Regions from separate parts of the Micromonospora pisi genome, predicted to be linked through region 1. Evidence: riboswitches for the same ligand, from Rfam matches in the RefSeq annotation. Region 1 holds a riboswitch; each other region holds the start of a gene.
The links. Region 1 has a riboswitch for cobalamin ahead of cobN (cobaltochelatase subunit CobN). Riboswitches for the same ligand answer to the same signal wherever they lie in the genome.

Region 1 (6,804 bases):
TTCCTTGGCCGCCGCCACCTGCCAGACCCGGCTCTTGGAGCCCGGGTTGTAGATCGCGATCACCAGGTCGGCGCTCGCCGCCGCGGCCAGCCGCTTGGTGATGACCTCCCACGGCTTGAGCCGGTCGGAGAGCGACAGCACACAGTAGTCGTGCCCGAGTGGGGCACCGACCCGGCTCGCCACCGCCTGCGCGGCGGTCAGCCCTGGCAGCACCCGTACCGGGATCTCGGTCCACTTCGGCTCGGAAGCGACCTCCAGTACGGCGGCGGCCATCGCGAAGACGCCCGGGTCACCCGAGGAGACCACCGCGACCCGGCGACCGCGTCGGGCCAGGTCGAGGGCGAACTCGGCCCGTTCCGCCTCCACCCGGTTGTCCGAGGCGTGCCGTCGCTGGCGCGGGTTGGCCGGCACCCGGTCCAGGTACGGCCCGTACCCCACCAGGTCGTCGGCGGTGTCGAGCGCGGCCCGTGCCTGCGGGGTCAGCCACTCCCGCCCGGCCGGTCCGAGTCCGACCACCACCACCTCGCCGAGGCCCGCCGGCTCGACCGGAACCGGCTCGGCGACGGTCACCGGCGCCGCCTGGCCGGCCAGTTCGGCCCGGGTACGTTCGTGCACCCGGCTCGGCAGCAGGGCCAGGGAGAAGTACGGCACCGTCTCGGGGTCGACCTCGTCCAGTTTGGCCGAGCGCTGCTGGTCGGTGGTGGCGCGTTCGACGTACCAGGCCTCGTCCAGCCGGCCCGCCTCGGCGAGTGCGGCGCGGACGTTGCCGAAGGTACGGCCCAGCTTCATGATCGCGGCCGAATCCGTTGCCGCCAGCCGCTCCGCCAGCACCTCGGTCGGCAGGGTGCCGGGCAGAATGGTCAGTGTCTCGTCCCGCTCGACCAGCGGACGCCCGAGTACGGCCGCGGCGGCGCTCACCGAGGTCACGCCCGGTACCACCTCGGTCGGGTAACGTCCGGCGAGCCGCTTGTGCATGTGCATGTACGAGCCGTAGAAGAACGGGTCGCCCTCGCAGAGGACCACCACGTCCCGCCCCGCGTCCAGGTGCGCGGCGAGCCGGGCAGCGCAGTCGGCGTAGAACTCCTCGATCTCCGCGCGGTAACCACCCGGGTGTTCCGGCTTCTCCGTGGTGACCGGGTAGGTCAGCGCCTCCTCGATCTGCCCGTCCCGCAGGTACGGCTCGGCGATCATCCGGGCGACGCTGCGTCCGTGCCGCGCGCTGTGGTAGGCGACCACGTCCGCCCGCTCAACCAGCCGGGCGGCCTTCACCGTCACCAGTTCCGGGTCGCCCGGCCCGAGTCCCACCCCGTAGAGCCGCCCCACCGGCGTGCCGCTGTCCACCCTGGTCACTCTTTCTCGTTGGCGATGGCGTTGATCGCCGCCGCGGTCATCGCGCTGCCACCGCGCCGCCCGTGCACGACCAGGTACTCCGGTCCGCCCGGATGTTCGGCGAGCGCCTGCTTGGACTCGGCCGCGCCGATGAACCCCACCGGGATGCCGAGCACGGCGGCCGGTCGTCCGGCACCCGCGTCGATCAGCTCCAGCAGTCGGAACAGGGCGGTCGGCGCGTTGCCGACGGCGACCACGGCACCCTCGAGGCGGTCACCCCAGAGTTCGAGGGCGGCGGCGCTGCGGGTGGTGTCGAGTTCGGCCGCCAGGGCCGGTACCCGGGGGTCGCGCAGGGTGCAGATCACCTCGTTGTCGGCGGGCAGTCGGCTGCGGGTGACCCCGGAGGCGACCATCTCGGCGTCGCAGAGGATCGGCGCACCCGCCCGGAGCGCCGCCCGCGCGGCGGAGACCACGTCGGGGGAGTAGCCGACATCCGACGGCAGGTCGACCATGCCGCAGGCGTGGATCATGCGTACGACCACCGTGGCGACATCGGCGGGCAGGCCCGACAGGTCCGCCTCGGCGCGGATCGTGGCGAACGACCGGCGGTAGATCTCCGCGCCGTCGCGGACGTAGTCGATCACGTACCCCTCCGTGCCGCCGCGATCGCGGCAGCGGTCTCGTCCAGCGTCGCCGACCGCGAGCGCGGCCGACCGTCCAGGCTGACCTGGTATCCGTCAACGGTCGCCAGTACCTCGACATGCCGGTCCACCGGCCGGCCGCAGCGCCGTTCGCAACCCACCCAGTGCACCGGCAGGCCCGCCGGACCCGGTGCCGCCACCGGATGCACCCGGTTCGCGTCGGCCCGTACGTCGGCGAGCGCCTTCGCGCAGCCAGGGCGCCCGGTGCACCCGGTCACCCCGACCCAACCGGCGGAGGTGTCGGCCACCAGTCCCTCGCCCGTGAGCGCGGCCAGCCGGCGCTCAGCCTCGCCGGTGCCGAGATCGGGTACGACGACGGTGCGCCACGGAGTGATGTTGATCTCGTGGGCGCCGGCCCGTGCCGCCGCCTCGAGGACGTCGACCTGCGCCAGGGTGAGCCGGCCGAGCGGCACCATCAGGGCCAGCGCCAGCCGCCCGTCGATCTGGGCGATCCGCCCGACCGGTGGCCGCGTCGGTGCGGGCGCGTCGGCGAGACCACCAGGTGATCCGACAAACGCCGGGTCGAGTGCGCTACGCAGCCGGTGCGCCACCCGCGGTACGCCGTCGTCGAGTTCGGTCAGCCGCCAGGCGGTGCCGCCCTGCGCCGTGTACTCGGCGAGGAAGGCGCGCGCGGCCCGCAGGGCGGTGCCCGCACCGGCCGCCGGAGGCAGCCGTACGCCCGTGTCGGTGCCGCCCAGCAGCACCGCGAGGGTGTCCGACGCCACGGCGAACAGGCCCACGTCCGCACCGAAACCGGTCACGTCACCACGGCCGTCGTCGACCGTGAACAGGAACCGGCCGGGGAGTTCGGCGAGCGCCGGATCGGCACACAACCCCTGGTCAAGCTCGTCCACCAGGGTACGGAGATCGAACCGTCCACCCTCGGCTCTGCCGCTGAGTGTGGAAGCGATGACGTTGCGTACGCGCTCGTGGGTCTCCGACGGCAACAGACCCGCGGCCCAGAGCCGGGCGGCCAGTTCCCGCTCCGCGCCCGCCGGCAGACCCCGGAGCTGGACATTGCCACGCGAGGTCAGCTCCAGCCCGCCATCGCCCAGTTCGGACGCGGCGGCAGCCAGCGCGGCCAGTTGATCGGCGTGCAGCCGCCCACCGGGCACCCGGACCCGGGCCAGGTTGCCGTCAGCGGCGACATGTACGCGCAGCGCCCCCGGACAGGCGTCCGGCGCCGACCGCCCTCGTGGTGACCACACCCGGCGGATACTACGGCCTGGGCAGGCCCAGCCGACCGGCACGCCGGCCGCCGCACCAGCACCCCGGTCGGGCATGGCTTGACGAACCGGGGTCCGACTCGTGAGAGTGGGAGCCGCTGAAACGCGGCGACAGGTGGAGGAAGCCGGTGTGATCCCGGCGCGGTCCCGCCACTGTTACCGGGGAGCGGACCCCGACATGGTCACGGCCCACACGGGCGGGAAGACCGGGGCGAGCGACGATCCGGGAGCCAGGAGACTCCAGGTCACCGCGCGGCAGGGAACGGACCCGAGGGGCCCGCGCCCGGCCGCAACCGACAAACCCGGGGCGCGGACCCCGAGGGAGGAACCACCATGTCACGCCACGCCCTGCGCGGTGCCCGATGATCCTGCTCCTCTCCACCTCGGACACCGACCTGCTCAGCGCCCGGGCCAGTGGCGCCGACTTCCGGCTCGCCAACCCGGCCCGTACCTCGGTCGAGGAGCTGCCAGCCCTGCTCGACGGCGTCGACCTGGTGGTCGTACGCATCCTCGGCGGCTACCGGGCCTGGGAGGAAGGGCTCGACGCGCTCCTCGCCGGGACGCTGCCGGTCGTACTCCTCGGCGGTGAGCAGGCACCCGACGCGGAGCTGATGCGCCGCTCGACCGTGCCCGCCGGGGTGGCCGCGGAAGCGCACACCTACCTCGCGCACGGGGGCCCGGCCAACCTCACCGAGCTGCACCGGTTCCTCTCCGACACGATCCTGCTCACCGGCTACGGCTTCGCCCCGCCGGTCGCGACGCCGGAGTGGGGGCGGCTGGAGCGCGAGTCCCGCCAGACCGACGGCCCGGTGATCGCGGTGCTCTACTACCGGGCCCACCACGTTGCCGGCAACACCGCCTTCGTCGAGACGCTCTGCACCGCCATCGAGGACGCCGGCGGCCGGCCGCTGCCGGTCTACTGCGCCTCGCTGCGCAGCCCCGCGCCCGCCCTGCTGGAAACCCTCGGCGAGGCGGACGCGCTGGTCGTGACCGTGCTCGCCGCTGGCGGCACCCGTCCGGCCGAGGTCGGTGCCGGTGGCGACGACGAGGCCTGGGACGTGGGCGCGCTCGCCGCCCTCGACGTGCCGATCCTGCAGGGGCTCTGCCTGACCAGCAGCCGTGCCGTCTGGGCCGACAACGACGACGGCCTCTCCCCGCTCGACACCGCCACCCAGGTCGCCATCCCCGAGTTCGACGGCCGGATCATCACCGTGCCGTTCTCCTTCAAGGAGATCGACGCCGACGGGCTCACCGTCTATGTCGCGGACCCGGAGCGTTCCGCCCGGGTCGCGGGCATCGCGGTCCGGCACGGTGTGCTCCGGCACACCCCACCGGAGCAGCGCCGGATCGTGCTGATGCTGTCGGCGTACCCGACCAAGCACGCCCGGATCGGCAACGCCGTCGGCCTCGACACCCCGGCCAGTGTGGTCCGGCTGCTCACCGCGATGCGCGAGCAGGGGTACGACATCGGCCCCGCCGACGGCCCGGACGCCTTCCCCGGCGTCAGCGCCGGTGACGGCGACGCCCTGGTGCACGGGCTGATCGCCGCCGGTGGACAGGACCTCGACTGGCTCACCGAGGAACAGCTCGAAGGCAACCCGATCCGGATCCCGGCCCGCCGCTACCGGGCCTGGTACGCCACCCTCCCGGCCGAGTTGCGCGAGGAGATGGAACGGCACTGGGGCCCGCCCCCGGGTGAACTCTTCGTCGACACCTCCCGCGACCCCGACGGTGAGATCGTGCTCGCGGCGCTCCGGTCCGGCAACACGGTCGTGATGGTCCAGCCGCCGCGCGGCTTCGGCGAGAACCCGGTCGCCATCTACCACGACCCGGACCTGCCGCCGAGCCACCACTACCTGGCCGCGTACCGGTGGCTGGCCGACGAGTTCGGCGCGCACGCGGTGGTGCACGTCGGCAAGCACGGCAACCTGGAGTGGCTGCCCGGCAAGACGCTCGGCATGTCGGCCGCCTGCGGACCCGACGCCGCCCTCGGCGACCTGCCCCTGATCTACCCGTTCCTGGTCAACGACCCCGGCGAGGGCACCCAGGCGAAGCGGCGCGCGCACGCCACCCTGGTCGACCACCTGATCCCGCCGATGGCCCGCGCCGACAGCTACGGCGACATCGCCCGACTGGAGCAGCTTCTCGACGAGCACTCCAACATCGCCGCCCTGGACCCGGCGAAACTGCCGGCGATCCGGGCCCAGATCTGGACCCTGATCCAGGCCGCCAAGCTCGACCACGACCTCGGCCTCGAAGACCGGCCGCACGACGCCGAGTTCGACGAGTTCATCCTGCACGTCGACGGCTGGCTCTGCGAGATCAAGGACGTGCAGATCCGCGACGGGCTGCACGTGCTCGGGGTGGCGCCGAGTGGGCAGAACCGGGTCGACCTGGTGCTGGCCATGCTCCGGGCCCGGCAGATGTGGGCCGGACAGGTCGCCGCGCTACCCGGTCTGCGTGAGGCCCTCGGCCTCATCGAGGACGGCAGCGCCGCCCGCGGCGAGGTGGACCGGATCGAGGAGACCGCCCGCGCGCTGGTACTGGCGATGGAGGAACAGGACTGGGCGCCCGGGGTGGCGGCCGAGGTGTGCGCGGCCGTCCTCGGTGCCCCGGAGACCGGTCAGGTAGCGGCGGCCGGCGACCCGGCGGTCGACCACGCGCAGGTGACCCGGGTGTTGGAGTTCGCCGCCACCGAGATCGTGCCCCGGCTGGCCCGGACCACCGACGAACTCACCGCCGTGCTGCACGCGCTCGACGGCGGCTACGTGCCCGCCGGCCCGAGCGGGTCGCCGCTACGCGGCCTGGTCAACGTCCTGCCCACCGGCCGCAACTTCTACTCCGTCGACCCGAAGGCGGTGCCGAGCCGGCTGGCCTGGGAGACCGGGCAGGCGATGGCGGACTCGTTGCTGGCCCGCTACCGGGCCGACACCGGCGAGTGGCCGCGTTCGGTCGGGCTCTCCATGTGGGGCACCAGCGCCATGCGTACCGCCGGTGACGACATCGCCGAGGTGCTCGCGCTGCTCGGCGTACGGCCCCGCTGGGACGAGGCGTCCCGTCGGGTCACCGGGCTGGAACCGGTCGACCTGGCCGAACTGGGCCGGCCCCGGATCGACGTGACGATGCGGATCAGCGGCTTCTTCCGGGACGCGTTCCCGCACGTGGTGGCCCTGCTCGACGACGCCGTACGGCTGGTCGCCGCACTGGACGAGCCGGCCGAGTCGAACTACGTACGGGCGCACGCCCTGGCCGACCAGGCGGAGCACGGTGACGAGCGGCGCTCCACGATGCGGATCTTCGGCTCGAAGCCCGGTGCGTACGGGGCCGGGCTGCTGCCGCTGATCGACAGCCGGAACTGGCGTGACGACGCAGACCTGGCCGAGGTGTACGCGGTCTGGGGCGGGTACGCGTACGGCCGTGGCGTGGACGGGGTCGCGGCGCGTACCGACATGGAGACGGCGTACAAGCGGATCGCGGTCGCGGTGAAGAACACCGACACCCGGGAACACGACATCGCCGACTCCGACGACTACTTCCAGTACCACGGC
Region 2 (6,804 bases), 7.3 Mb from region 1:
CGCGGGCGGCGAGCAGGGCGTTCGCCGAGGGCGTCGCCGCCTCGCGGTACGACGTGCGCTGGTCACCGGAGACGGTGCCGCGTACCACGTTCGTCGACTGAGTGACGGCGGTGCGCCGGTTCTGACCAGCCCCGGAAGGGACCCGCTCGTACGTTTGTTCGAGAGGTCGCGTACGCTGACCGGGTGGCGCACGGCAGCTACCAGCCCTCGATGCTGGACACGGCACCCACGGCGAGTCTCGGTCGGCTCGCCGGGGCGGTCCGCCGCCACGAGCTGACCCGCGGCGCCTGGGTCGACCACCTCCCCGGCTGGGTGCACGGCTCCGACCTGGTGTTGGGCACCCTGCTTGACGAGGTCGACTGGCGCGCCGAGCGCCGCCGGATGTACGACGACCAGGTCGACGTGCCGCGCCTGCTGCGGTGGTACGCCGGCCACGAGACGCTGCCGCATCCGCTGCTGACCGAGGCGCGCCGTCGACTCAACGCGCACTACGGGCCGGAGTTGGGGGAGCCGTTCGTCACCGCCGGCATGTGTCTCTACCGCACCGGTCGGGACAGCGTGGCCTGGCACGGTGACACCCATGGTCGTTCCGCCACCGTCGACACGATGGTCGCGATCGTCTCCTTCGGCACGCCGCGCCCCCTGTTGCTCCGCCCCAGGGGTGGCGGGAACAGTCTGCGTTTCCCGCTCGGCCACGGAGACCTCGTCGTGATGGGCGGTTCCTGTCAGCGCACCTGGGAGCACGCGATCCCGAAGACGAGCCGTCCGGTCGGCCCCCGGGTCAGTGTGCAGTTCCGCCCGGCCGGCGTCGCCTGAGCCCATCGGCGTCGAGCGGCACGGCGCCGCCCTGTCCGATCTGGACGGCTGACACGGCCCGTCTGGCGGGATCGACCGTGACCCCCGGCCTGGACGACGCGCGATCGAACCTCAAGATTTGCTCAAGATCTTGCGTCATCCACGTGAGTCGATCATGCTGGCCGGACTGCTGTCCCTGGTCAACTGTGCCTTCCACCCTGGAGGTCCCATGAGATACAGAAGATCGTCGGCGGTCGTCCTGTCCGGACTGCTCGTCGCCACCCTCGGTACGGTCACCGCCCCGGCGGCCGCGCTCGGCAACCCGGCCACGACCACCCTCGCCGCACTCGCCGCGCCCGAACCGAACCAGGTTCAGGACCTGACCGTCAAGCAGGCCGACGGCTTCGCCACCCTGGCCTGGACGCCGGTCGCCGGCGCCACCGACTACCAGATCGAACGCACCCTCGTGGACGACGCCGGCACCGCCACCGGTCCGGCGACCATCGTCGGTGTCTGGCGCCCCAACCGTCAGATCAACAACGAGAAGCCGACCTTCGCCGACGCCGGCTTCAACCCCGGCGACCGGTTCCAGTGGCGGGTACGCGCCCGCCTCGGCACCACCGAGCAGCCGTACTCGTTGCCGGTCTCCGGCACCACCACCGCGCCCTGGGGCGACCCGGCGGTACCCGGCCAGAACCTGCGTACCCAGTGGGAGACCACCAAGGCCGCGCAGTACACCAGCGACGTCGACGAGTACGCCTACACCGCGGCGATCGACGAGCGCAGTGAGCGGGTCCGGATCGTCGAGATCGGCCGAACCGTGCTCGGCCGCCCGATCAACATGTTCGTCATCGGCTACCCCACTCCGCCGGCCACCCCGGCCGAGGTGGCAGCCACCTCGCCGCTCTCGGTCAACTGCAACGTGCACGGCAACGAACCCGGCGACCGCGAAGCCTGCCTGATCATGGCCCGCCAGCTGGCCTTCAGCGACGACGCGCGGACGAAGGACCTGTTGTCGCACACCACCGTGCTGATCGTCCCGACCATCAACGGCGACGGCCGGGCGGCCAACACCCGGGGCAACTCCACCGGTCAGGACCTCAACCGCGACTACTCCCTGATCCGTCAGCCGGAGACCCTCTCCTTCGTGCAGATGCTGCGCGAGTACCGGCCGGTGGCCGGCTACGACGGGCACGAGTTCGGCAACTCCAGCGCCGGTGACCTGCCGATGCTGCCGCCGCGTCACCAGAACGTGGCCACCTCGATCTTCAACGAGTCGCAGCACATGATCGAGGGCCACATGTACGAACACGGCGCCAAGGACGGCTGGTGGCCGTGCCCGTACGGGTGCAACGGCGGGGGCAACGTGGGGCTGGGCGAGGAGACCATCCTGCGCAACACCCTCGGCCTGAAGAACGTGGTCAACTCGCTGCTCGAACTGCGCAGCTCGGGTGGCGCCACCCGCCCGGACGAGGGCAACACGGCGAACAACCGGCGGCGCAAGACGTTCTCCGCACTCTGGACGTTCAACGAGTTCCTCGACTACCACCGGGCCAACCTGAACGCGATCAAGCAGGCCCGGACCGAGGCGATCACGTTCCAGGCGTCGAACAGCAGCCGGATCGTCTTCCGTGGCTCGCACCTGATCCCGGCGCACCCGGCGCCGCACCCGGGAGAGGCCCCGCCACCGGCGAACGCGCCGACCGAGGACCAGATCCTGGAGAACGCGCCGTGCGCGTACAAGCTCACCGAGGAGCAGTACAACGGGGCCCGTACCGACGGTCCCGGTGGGGTGGGCTTCACGGTCGCGCAGCGCATACGGGCGCACGGCTGGAAGGTCGTCAAGACCGCCGACGGGTACGTCGTACCGCTGGCCCAGCCGGAGCGGGGCCTGATCCCGCTGCTGCTCGACGCCCAGGGCACCGAGGAACTCGTCGGTGCCGAGCGGGTCTACCCGAGCGGCCCGAGCCGGCACAACGGGCCGCTGGTCGTCTCCGGCGTCACCTGCCTCGCCGGTGCCACCGTGAACGGCCCGGTCACGGTCCGGCCGGGCGCCACCCTGATCGCCACCGGTACGACCATCAGTGGCCCGGTCAGCGCCACCGGCGCCGCCGGGGTCTTCCTGGCCGACAGCACGGTGCGCGGTCCGGTGTCGGTCACCGGCACCAGCGGCGCGATCGCCCTGGTCGACGTCACGGTCTCCGGTCCGGTCACCCTGGCGGCCAACGCCACCGGCGCCGACCTGCCCCTGGTCGCCGGGAACACCGTCAACGGCCCGCTGAGCTGCGCCGGCAACAGCCCGGCGCCGATCAGCCTCGGCCTCCGCAACACCGTGCAGGGGCCCCGATCGGGCCAGTGCGCGCTGCTCTGACCAGCTAGGACCCGTAACGCACCGATCACCACCGGCACCCTCGTACCGGCGGGCCGGGCCCCGTGCCCGGTCCGTCGGTACGACCGGATCCGAAGGGCTGAGACCGTGTCCGAGCCATCCGCTCCGTACCACCCATCGACCCTCCCCGGCACCCGCCGGTCCCGCACCGCACCGGGCCTCGCCGTCGCGGCACTGCTCCTGGCGCTCGTCGCGACCGGATGTACGGGCACCGACCACGGTGAGCGGGGCGCCACCCAGGCCGCACCGGCACCCGTCGGGGTGACCGGTCCACTCTGCGACGTGCTGCCCGCCGGCACCGACCCCGGCAATCCGGCGTCGCTCGCCGGTGAACCGGTCGACGTGGCGCTGCAGTGGATCCCCGTCCTCACCCGGTTCGAGGCGGCGCTGCGGGCCTCGGGACTCGCGCCCGAACTGCGCGGCATGACGGGGCTGACCATTCTCGCCCCGACCGACGACGCGTTCGGCGGCAAGTTCTCCGAGGACACCCTCGACGAGCTCTTCATCGAGCGCAAGGACGACCTGCGCGCCTTGCTCAAGGCGCACATCGTGGACGGGTCCCACCCGCTGGCCGAGCTGGTGGCCGCCGGCCGGGTGACCACCCTGGACGGCACCCCGGTCGAGGTCACCGCCAGCGGCACGATGGCCCGGGTGGCGGGCCAGGCGGGCACCCTCTGCGCCGACTACCGGGCCGTCAACGCCCGGATCCACATCATCGACAAGGTCCTCGGCAAGCTGCCCACCGATGCCGACGGCGGCGAACACCGCAGCCACTGAACCGGTGTATCCCGCCCCGGTCGGGGTAGGGAAACAGCATGAAAACCACCTGGAAGCCGCACGAGGAGCACGGCACCCTCGGTAGCAAGCAGAAGCGGGAACTACCAGACACGGTCTTCGCGTTCCCGACAAAACGCAAGGAACCCATGGTCGACGCGTCCCACGTACGTAACGCGGTGGCCCGGTTCGACCAGGTACAGGGCGTGACGGACGCCGAGCGGGAGCAGGCGTTCGCCAACATCAAGGCCGCCGCGAAGCACTACGGGGTCGAGGTGGCCGAGACCGAGTGGCGGCAGCTCGGCAAGCTGCCACACACCCCGAACCCGGTCCACAGCCGGCGCTGACCGGCGGGGCGGCAGCGGCGGCGACGGCCACCGCTCGACGGGCGTGGAGCCCGCCGAGCGGAGGTGGTCGTGCGCTGTCGCGTGCCGGACCCGTCAGGCCGGGACCGTCTCGCCCACCCGTCGGGTGGCGCTGGCGCGGACCCGGCGTTCGGTGAGCGCGCCGAAGAGCAACCCGAGGGTGGCCCAGGTGACGAACTGGGTGCCGAGTGACGCGAGCCGGAACTCCCACAGCACCAGGGCGGGGAAGCCGTCCGGCACCTCGTTGATCGTCGGCAGTGAGAACTGCACGACGGTGATGAAGACCGCGTACGCCCCCACCGCGAGCAGGGTCGCGTTCCACGCGCCGTACCGGGGTTGGAGCCACCGGCCGAGGTGCAGGGCGAGCAGCCCGGCAGCCACCCCGATCACGATCATCAGGAAGTACAGGACGGTCCGCTGGTCGAGGGTGTCCGGGTTACCCGTGGCCGGCGGGTTCGCCGGGTATTTCAGGAACGGGACGAGAGCGACCGTCACGAAGCCGCCGAGGGCGACCAGAGCGGCGGTCGCACGCGGGGTGAACCGACCGATCCGGCCGTACGCGATCGCGAACGCGAGTGCGAACAGGCCACCGAGCGCCACCCCGTACACGAGTGCGGCGGTGGCCAACCCGATCGTGCTCTGCACGAGACGGCTGACCAGTTCGGGCTCGGCCGCGTCGGTGTGTGCCCCGGCGTCGGCCGCGTGCGCCGCCGCGTGTGCGGCGGCACCCTGCGCGGACTCGAAATCGATCGCCTGCCCGACCGGGCCCTCACCGAAGAGGGTGGCGAACAGGTAGGCGGCGACACCGGCGGCGAGGCCGACCAGCATCCCACGGATCAGCAGCGAACGAGCGGAGAGCATCTTGGTCCGCCCGCTGCTAGTGACAGGGGAAACCGAGCAGGTGGCGTCCGTCGTGGACGAACTCGTGCACCGACTCACCGGAGAAGACGGAGGTCACACCCTGCTCCGCGCCGACGAAGTAGAGCAGCACGACGGCGAGCACCGCACCGAAGATCGCCCAGGGCAGGATCTGGCGGAGCGGGATCGGCGTCGGCGCCGGTACGGCGGTCGGCGTCGGCAGTGCGGATACGGATACGTTTGCCATGGCAAACCTCCTCGGGATCACGCGTCCCATAGCGGCGTCCGTGACGGTGGAGGGTCTGACTTCCGGGAGCCGCCGTTATCCGGGGACCGGTTACAGTGGCGCGACCGTGCCGGGTTCCCACCGGCTTCCTCCCACCGTCACGCTGTGGTCGGGACGCTACGGGCGGCGGCGCCGGGGTGTCAACCTGCGGCCCCACATGCCCCGCGCACCGGCGGTCCCGGCGTGACCCGGCACCCGGATCGAAAGCAGGTCGACGCAGCGGTGACGATCCGACTGGTCCTCGTCTCCCACGCGCCCACCCCGGCGGTACGCCGGGCGGCGTTTCCCCTGGACGAGCCGCTGGACCCGCACGGGCTCGCCGCCGCCAGCGCCGCCGCCGCGAACCTGCCCCGCCACGACGAGGTGCGCTGCGCCCCCGCCCGCCGCTGCGCGCAGACCGCCACCGCGCTCGGGCTGACTCCCGTCACCGACGACGGGTTGCGTGACGGGGATCTCGGTCGCTGGTCGGGGCGTACCCTCGACGAGGTCGCCGCCGACGAGCCGGACGCGGTCGCGGCCTGGCTGACCGACCCGGCGGCCGCGCCACACGGCGGCGAGAGCCTCGACGACCTGCTCGCCCGGACCGGGACCTGGCTGCGGGAACTTCCCGGCACCGCCCGTACGGTCATCGCCGTCACCCATCCGATGGTGATCCGTGCCCTGGTCGTCAACGCGATCGCGGCGACGCCCGCCTCGTTCTGGCGTATCGACATCGCCCCGCTGACCGGGACCGTGCTCAGGGGTGGTGCCGGACGGTGGAATCTGCGCCGGTCGGGGGATCCGCTGGGCTGAGCCGCTCAGTCGTTCGCCAGGGTGTCCAGGATCTGCTGGCCGTACTTGGCCAGCTTGTTCTCGCCGACGCCGCTGACCCCGCCCAGCTTGGACAGGGACGACGGGACCTCGGTCGCGATCTGACGCAGCGTCGCGTCGTGGAAGATCACGTACGCCGGCACGCCCTGGTCCTTCGCGGTCGCCGCGCGCCAGGCCCGGAGCCGCTCGAACACCGGCTCGGCGCCCGGCGGCAGCTCGACCGTCGCGGCCGCGCCGCGCGGCCTGGCGGCACGGGAGGTGGACCGCTCCGGCTCCCGCCGCATCATCACCGTCCGCTGCCGGCCCAGCACCTCCGCGCTGGTCTCGGTGAGGACCAGGGTGCCGTACTCACCCTGGACCGCGAGCAGGCCCTGGGCCAGGAGTTGGCGGACCACCGCGCGCCACTCGGCCTCGCGCAGTTCACCGCCGATACCGAAGACGGTGAGCGAGTCGTGCCCGTACTGCGCGACCTTTTCCGTCTTCTTGCCGAGCAGGATGTCGATCGACTGTCCGGCGCCGAACTTCTG
Region 3 (6,804 bases), 4.0 Mb from region 1:
GCTCGGCCCGCTCTGGGTGCTGGTCACCGGGTCACTCGTGGTGGGACTGGTCGTCCTCACCGGCCTGGTGCTCCTGATCCGCCGGTCCCGCCGCCGAACCACCGTGTCGGGGTAGGCGACCCGGAACCCGGGTGTGCACCGGTCAACTCACTGGTTGGCGGCGGCGAGTTCGCGGCGGCGTGCCCGGAGCACCAGAACAAGGGCGGCAAGAAGCAGCACGCTGATGGCGAGCAAGCTGCCGAGCACCACGGCCGGATTGCGCATCAGGGCACTGGGGGACCTGGGCACGTCCGGTGCGGGGAAGGCGACCTGGGCCGCGGCGGTACGCCGTACCAGGCCGCTGGCGAGTTCGGCCTCCGCCCGATGCGCCCCGCCGGGCAGGTCGGGCGGGAGGGCGACCTGCACCGATCCCGATTCACCGGGGGCGAGTGTGGTGCCGTCGACCACGTCGAACGGACCGGCCCCCACGCCCGGCGCGCCGACGAGCGAGACCTTGCCGGTCATGTCCAGTGCGCGGCCGCCGGTGTTGCGTACCCGCACGGTGAGGGAGGGTTGCCCGCCGGGGAGCCGTCCGGCGGTGAATTCGCCGATGTCGAAGGAGGACGGCGGTTCGCCACCGGTGCCGATGTCGAGGTAGAGCCGGACACCGACCCGGTGCACGTCGGTCACGGTGCTGCCGGGCTCCGGAGCGGAGGTGGCCGACGCCCAGATGACCGCGTACCGCTCACCGGCCAAGGCGTTGCCCGGCACCTTCACGGTGGCGATCACCTCGACGGTCTTGCCGACGGCCATGTCTATCTCGTCCGTGTCGAGGGAGATCCACGACGCCAGCTCGTTGACCTGCCGTCCCTCACCGAACCGGAACCGCTCGCCTTCGACAGCCGCCGCGCCGGCGTAGAGCTGGACCCGTTGGCGGCGGTCGGTCGGGTTGCTGATCTTGAGCTTCCGCTGGATCTCACCGGCCGGCGGCAGGTGGTCGACGATGGAGGTCTGGGCCCGTGGGTCGTCCTTGCGGTCGAACGGCGCCTCCATCAACTGGATCCCGACGACGTTCTCGGAGTCGACCGTCGCGGCGCCGACCGGTGCGGCCGGGGCCACGACACAGATCAGCGCCAGCGTCATCGACCAGGCCGGCGCGAGGGTCGCCCAGGCACGTACGCGATGCATGAATCTTCCCCACTTTCGTCGAACACGTCGGACGGTGAGAGCCGGGAGTCAGTCGCTACATGAAGATACTTCTACTTCTGTGGCGATAAGCGCGGATTGCGGCAGCTACTGATTCGTCCCGGTGGTTTCCGGGCAATCACCGCCCAACGACCGCGCGCCAGCGGTAAGGGGCTCAGGTGGCGGCGAGGATGACCGGCTGCGGAGCCGCGTAGAACTGTGGGTCGGCCGCGTCCGGCGGGGCCGCCGCCGCCAGCCGTTCCACCGCCACGAAACCGTCGGCCGCGTACACGAAGCCCGGCCGCCACGGCACGACCTCGTCACCGGCGGTGAGGGGAAAACTCGACCGTTCCGCCCCGGTCATCGAGTTCAGCGTGATCAGCTCGTGCGCGTCGGTGAGCAGGTGCACCCTCCCCGGCTGGACGGCCACGATCCGGGCCATCTCGGGGCCGGTACGGCGCCACAACTCGCTGCCGTCGCGTACGGAACGGGCCACCAGCTCGCGCCCGCTCGGGATCAACGCCACGTCCCCGTCGAGCACCGCCTCGGTCGGGTCCAGCAGCGGAACCGGCACCGGCTCGTCCCCGTCCACCAGCCACCCCCGACTGGTCCCGGCGCTGGTGGTACGCATCCCCGGACAGTTCGACGCGCCGTTGCCGCAGCCGAGCGGAACCAACCCCAACTCCGGGCCGGCGTCCTCGGGTCGCCACCGCCGGACCAGATCGCCGGTCTCCACGTCGTGGAACTCCACCGTCTGAGGGGCCGCGCAGGCGTCGACCGTGGCGAGTTGACCGCCGCTGGTGGTGAGCGCACCGGCCCGGCAGGCGCCGTCGATGTCGACCCGCCACAACTGCTCGCCGTCGGCCAGGTCCAGGGCACGCAGACCGGAACCGCCGATCACCACCAGCACAGTCCGCCCGCTGCGGCCGTTGGCCAGGATCAGGCCGACGGGGGTGTAGTTGACGCTGGCCCCGGTGCGGCGCCCGTCGTACCCGTGCCCCGGCGGCGGGCCGTCGGCCCGCCACCTGATCCGGCCGGTACGGGCGTCCTGCGCGACCAGATCCCCGTCCGACCAGCGGCTGACCACGGTGGTGCCGCTGGCCACGATGCCGATCAGCTCCGCCGGCCAGCGCCGGTACGACCAGTACGGGGTACGTCGGGTCCGGGCGTCGACCGGCTGATCGGCCCGGACCTGCCGGGTGGTGGCGTAGATCCGCAGCCGGCCGTCCACGATCAGCGGGGCCGCGGCGAGCGTGCCGACCACGCCGGTTGCCGCGCTGACCGGGGGCGGGTAATCGGCGCGGGCGGGGGTGAGCACCTCGGCGGGCGAGAGGACCCGGTACACGATCACGGCGACCGCCGCGACGACCAGCAGCGCCGCGATCGCGGCGGCGGCCGGCCGGCGCCGCAACAGCCCACCGCCGCGGGATCGCATCGAGCACCTCCGTCAGCGACCCTACCGAGCCTGTGCGGACCGGAGCCTGGCAGGTCAGGCAGCAGCGGCCGGGCCGCCCCGGTGCTCCGGGGCATCGGCGGCGACCGCCGCGGCCAGGTCGGCGAGGTCACGACGCAACACGCCCTCGACGGTACGGGCGGCCAGTCCCCCGAAGACCAGCGCCAGCAGCCGCCCGTACGGGGCGGTGACCGACCCTTCCTGCACGACGCTCACCGCCGTCCGACCGGCCCGTCGACGCCGCCGTCCTTCGATCGGGGTGAAGGTGTACGCGGTCCGGTATTCCACGCCGATGCCGGCGGAGGTGACCGTGAGCCGGTGGGGTGGGACGGCTTCCTCGACCCGGAACTCCTCGGCCAGTTCGGTTCCGTCCGGCAGCCGGTGCCCTTCCCGCCAGGTGCTGCCGACCCGGAGCGGGCCTGGGGTGAGCACTTCGATCCCGGTGACCGTGGAGAGCCAGCCGGCCCGGCCGGGCAGGTCGGTGAAGACCCGCCACAACTCGTCCGCGGGCGCGTCCACCACCCGGGTCACCGCCACCGTCGCCATCGCACCTCCCGGACGCCCCCGTCGTTCCGAGCCTTCACCGTACGGCGACGGGGTGCGCCGCACGCGAAGATTGGCCGACGGCGAGGAGAACGTGACGCTGGTGACACCGAAAGGTGATATCCGGGGGCCGAGAATCACATACAACCGCATGGCCATGGGAAACGAGTTTGTTTTGCCGCCCGCCCAGCAATACGGGATTCGAGTGCATGTCTACGTGCATAGGTTCGACACGAACCCGAGCAGAGTGTTGTTGCTCACGGTGGCAACGGTCGCCGCCGGGCTTGTGGCTCGGCTCATAGTCGACCGCACCCTGCTACCCGAAAGTAGCGGCATATATTTCCGCCGTTGCCGGTCGGGATGGGCGCTCCGCGCTGCGGGGCGGCGACGCGGGCGGCGGCGAACCCCAGATCCGATCATTCGAATCCATTGCGGGCAGGAACATTATCTTGAACAGAACTCCGTCGGTTCTTCTCGTGCACGGCGCCTGGCACGGGCCCTGGGTCTGGCAGTCGCTCGTCGAGCAGCTCCCGGACATCGACATCCACACCGTCGCATTGCCCAGTAGTGGCAACGACCCCGCCGCCCTCGGGGACCTCTACGACGACGCGGCCGTGGTCAAGGCCGCCGTCGCCGCCATCGACGGCCCGGTCGTGGTCGTCGCCCACTCCTACGCTGGCGCTCCGGTCACAGAGGCGCTCAGTGCCGCGGAGAACGTACTCCGGATTGTTTATCTCGCTGCTTTCCAATTGGATGTCGGCGATTCGCTGTTCTCCAGCGCCGGCGGCGTTGCTCCGCCCTGGTGGGAGGTGCACGAGCAGGCGGAACTGAAGGGCAAGGGTCACATCAAGGCGTCGCAGCCCCGCGAGGTCTTCTATGGCGATGTCGACCCGGAAATCGCAGAACAGGCAGTTGCGCAACTCGGACTCCAGGGGTGGGCCTCGACGCAGCAGCCGTTGACCCGGGCGGCGTGGCAGACCATTCCCAGCACCTACATCATCTGCGAGGCCGACAACGCCATCCCGCCCTTCGTCCAGGAGCTCATGGCGAAGCGGGCCGAGCGGGTGTTGAGGATGAACTCCTCGCACTCGCCGTTCCTTTCTCAGCCTGCCGAACTGGCCGCGCTGATCCGGGCGGAGCTTTCTGCCTGACGCACGCGGCGCGATGGTGTGGCGGTGGCCGGGAACAACCCGGCCCACCGCTGCTCCAATCCGGAATTCATGGCGGGGTTCGTCCCGGGGTCGTCGGGTGCCGCTAGGGTGCGCGGTGGCACAAACGTTGCGAGGTGCCCCGCGCGAGCGGGGAGAATCGGGAAGCCGGTGTGAATCCGGCACGGGCCCGCCGCGGTGACCGGGGAGTTGCCACCCACGCGTACCAGACGCAGCCACTGGCCTTGACGGGCTGGGAAGGCGGGTGACCAGCGTAGATCCAGGAGTCCGAAGACCGGCCTCGCGTCACCGGCCCCGTCAGGGGCACGAGCGCAGCGGGAGCCTGCCTTGAACACCGGACTCTACGAGACCATCCACCGCCGCCGGGACGTACGTGCCCAGTTCACCGGGGCGCCGATCCCCGACGAGACGTTGGACCGGATCCTGACGGCGGCGCACGCCGCACCGAGCGTCGGTCTCTCCCAGCCCTGGGACTTCATCCTGGTCCGCGATCGTGAGCTGCGGCAGGAGTTCCACCGGCACGTGGAGCGGGAGCGGGACACCTTCGCGGCCACTCTCGACGGTGCGGCGGCGGAACGCTTCGCCCGGATCAAGATCGATGGCGTACGTGAGTCGACGTTGTCGGTCGTGGTCACGTACGACCCGGAGCGGGGTGGGCCGGCCGTGCTGGGTCGCCACGCGATCGCCGACGCCGGCCTCTACTCGGTCTGTCTGGCGATCCAAAACCTGTGGCTGGCCGCGACCGCCGAGCAACTCGGGGTCGGTTGGGTCTCGTTCTACCGGGAGCCGTTCCTGCGCGATCTGCTCGGCATCCCGGCCACCATCCGCCCGGTGGCGTGGCTCTGCCTCGGCCCGGTCACCCATCTGGAGCAGACGCCGGACCTGGAGCGGCACGGCTGGCGCCAGCGACGTCCGGTGACCGAGGCGATCCACCACGATCGGTGGAGCGCCGGTTGACCCACTGCGGGACCGGGCGTCATCGAGGGGCCACCACCCGACGCGCGCTCGGATGTGCCGGCCGCGACCGGTACGCCCGTGCGCGCGTCGCCCTCCGGGGCGGTTTCCTCAGCCCAGCGGCTTGGCCCCGGTCACGACCACATCGTGATCACGAACAGGAAGTCGCCCCGGGCGCCTGGGGCGTCCACAGCGTCGAACCACGCCCCAGGCGCGGATGTCCGGGACGAGCCGTAAGCCCTGTCGACTCACCCCCGGTCACCGGAGTTTGCAGACGGTAGCGGGCATACCTCGCCTGACACGTTCCTCACATTCAATGGCTACAGTCCCGGCGTGCCGTCCACCCCCACACGTCGCATCCTTTCCGTACTCCCGCTTCTGGCCCTGCTGACGTTGAGCGCCTCCGGTGCCGGCGCCCATCCCACGTTCAGTGCGGCGCCGACCACCACAGGCCAACCGAGCCCGTCCGACCCGCCCCCGGTCAGCGCATCGGCAACGCCGTCAGGGACGCTGCCGGTGGCGGGAAGCCCCGCGCCGAAGAGCTTGGCCTGGTACCTCGCCCAGGTGCCGGACTTCCCCGAGGCGCCGCCACCGCAGCGGGTGCAACTGCCCAAGGACGGCTCGGCCCCGTTCTGGTTCCGGGTGCCGACCGACCAGAAGGTCGCGTTCATCACCATCGATGACGGCGGGCTGGCCCGTCCTCCAGCGGTTGTCGACTTCATCCGGGAGGCGCACATCCCGGTCACGATGTTCCTGAACTCCCCGGCTGCGGCCGAGCACACGCCCTATTTCAAGCAGATCGAGGCGGCCGGCGGAGTGGTGGAGAACCACACGATCACCCACACGTCGTTGAAGGGCAGGCCGTATGCCTTCCAGAAGCACGAGATCTGCGGGGCGGCGGACAAGCTGGAGCAGTTGTTCGGCAAACGGCCCACACTGTTCCGCCCACCGTTCGGCAACCGTGACGCGACCACGCTGAAGGCCGCGTACGACTGCGGCATGAAGGCGGTCTTCCACTGGACCGAGACCGTCAACGAGGGGATCGTGCGCTATCAGACCCCGACGAAGGTGGTGAAGCCCGGCGAGGTGCTGCTGATGCACTTCCGGCCGGCGCTCATGGACGACCTCCTGGCGGCGCTGAAGGCAATCCACCGTTCCGGGCTCACTCCGGTGCTGCTGGAGGATTACGTCGGCTGACGGACTCGACCAACCCAACGAAGATCTGCTGGTTATGAGCTGCAATTCGGGTCCGACTGCGGTAATTCCGGAGCTGCGATCATTGGTACGGGATGTCTACGCCGGCGGAGCGCAGTTTCGTCTCGACCAGCGTGGTCAGTCGGGACATGACCGGTGCCTGGTCTTCGCCATGGTGGTTGAGCAGGCCGTATCGAATGGCGTCAGTGCGGGCCTGGAGGCTGTTCGGGATCGCGAGCAACGCGGGGTTGGCGAGGAAACGGTCGGCTACGGCGGTCGCGAGTTCCTCGATGCGGGGATCGTCGGGTTCCCAGTCCTTGGCGGCCC

Region 2: linked by a shared signal. The riboswitch ahead of BDK92_RS02550 (CbtB domain-containing protein) and the one ahead of cobN (cobaltochelatase subunit CobN) in region 1 are both predicted to bind cobalamin.
Region 3: linked by a shared signal. The riboswitch ahead of bluB (5,6-dimethylbenzimidazole synthase) and the one ahead of cobN (cobaltochelatase subunit CobN) in region 1 are both predicted to bind cobalamin.

What each region holds. Positions count from the first base shown of each region.
Region 1 is NZ_RBKT01000001.1:7,866,395-7,873,198, forward strand. Features, by position in the region: gene BDK92_RS33715 (precorrin-2 C(20)-methyltransferase) at 1-1,350, opposite strand, end outside; gene BDK92_RS33720 (precorrin-8X methylmutase) at 1,347-1,970, opposite strand; gene cobG (precorrin-3B synthase) at 1,970-3,238, opposite strand; cobalamin riboswitch at 3,376-3,496, shown strand; gene cobN (cobaltochelatase subunit CobN) at 3,619-6,804, shown strand, end outside.
Region 2 is NZ_RBKT01000001.1:610,428-617,231, reverse strand. Features, by position in the region: gene BDK92_RS02580 (glycoside hydrolase family 26 protein) at 1-101, shown strand, start outside; gene BDK92_RS02575 (alpha-ketoglutarate-dependent dioxygenase AlkB) at 211-816, shown strand; gene BDK92_RS02570 (M14 family zinc carboxypeptidase) at 1,025-3,166, shown strand; gene BDK92_RS02565 (fasciclin domain-containing protein) at 3,272-3,961, shown strand; gene BDK92_RS02560 (DUF6582 domain-containing protein) at 4,000-4,305, shown strand; gene BDK92_RS02555 (CbtA family protein) at 4,399-5,184, opposite strand; gene BDK92_RS02550 (CbtB domain-containing protein) at 5,201-5,428, opposite strand; adenosylcobalamin (AdoCbl) riboswitch at 5,468-5,570, opposite strand; gene BDK92_RS02545 (histidine phosphatase family protein) at 5,690-6,259, shown strand; gene recQ (DNA helicase RecQ) at 6,265-6,804, opposite strand, start outside.
Region 3 is NZ_RBKT01000001.1:3,874,849-3,881,652, forward strand. Features, by position in the region: gene BDK92_RS16260 (hypothetical protein) at 1-115, shown strand, start outside; gene BDK92_RS16265 (COG1361 family protein) at 148-1,167, opposite strand; gene BDK92_RS16270 (outer membrane protein assembly factor BamB family protein) at 1,340-2,599, opposite strand; gene BDK92_RS16275 (SRPBCC family protein) at 2,654-3,163, opposite strand; gene BDK92_RS16280 (alpha/beta hydrolase) at 3,610-4,311, shown strand; cobalamin riboswitch at 4,427-4,626, shown strand; gene bluB (5,6-dimethylbenzimidazole synthase) at 4,657-5,286, shown strand; gene BDK92_RS16290 (polysaccharide deacetylase family protein) at 5,617-6,480, shown strand; gene BDK92_RS16295 (MerR family transcriptional regulator) at 6,560-6,804, opposite strand, start outside.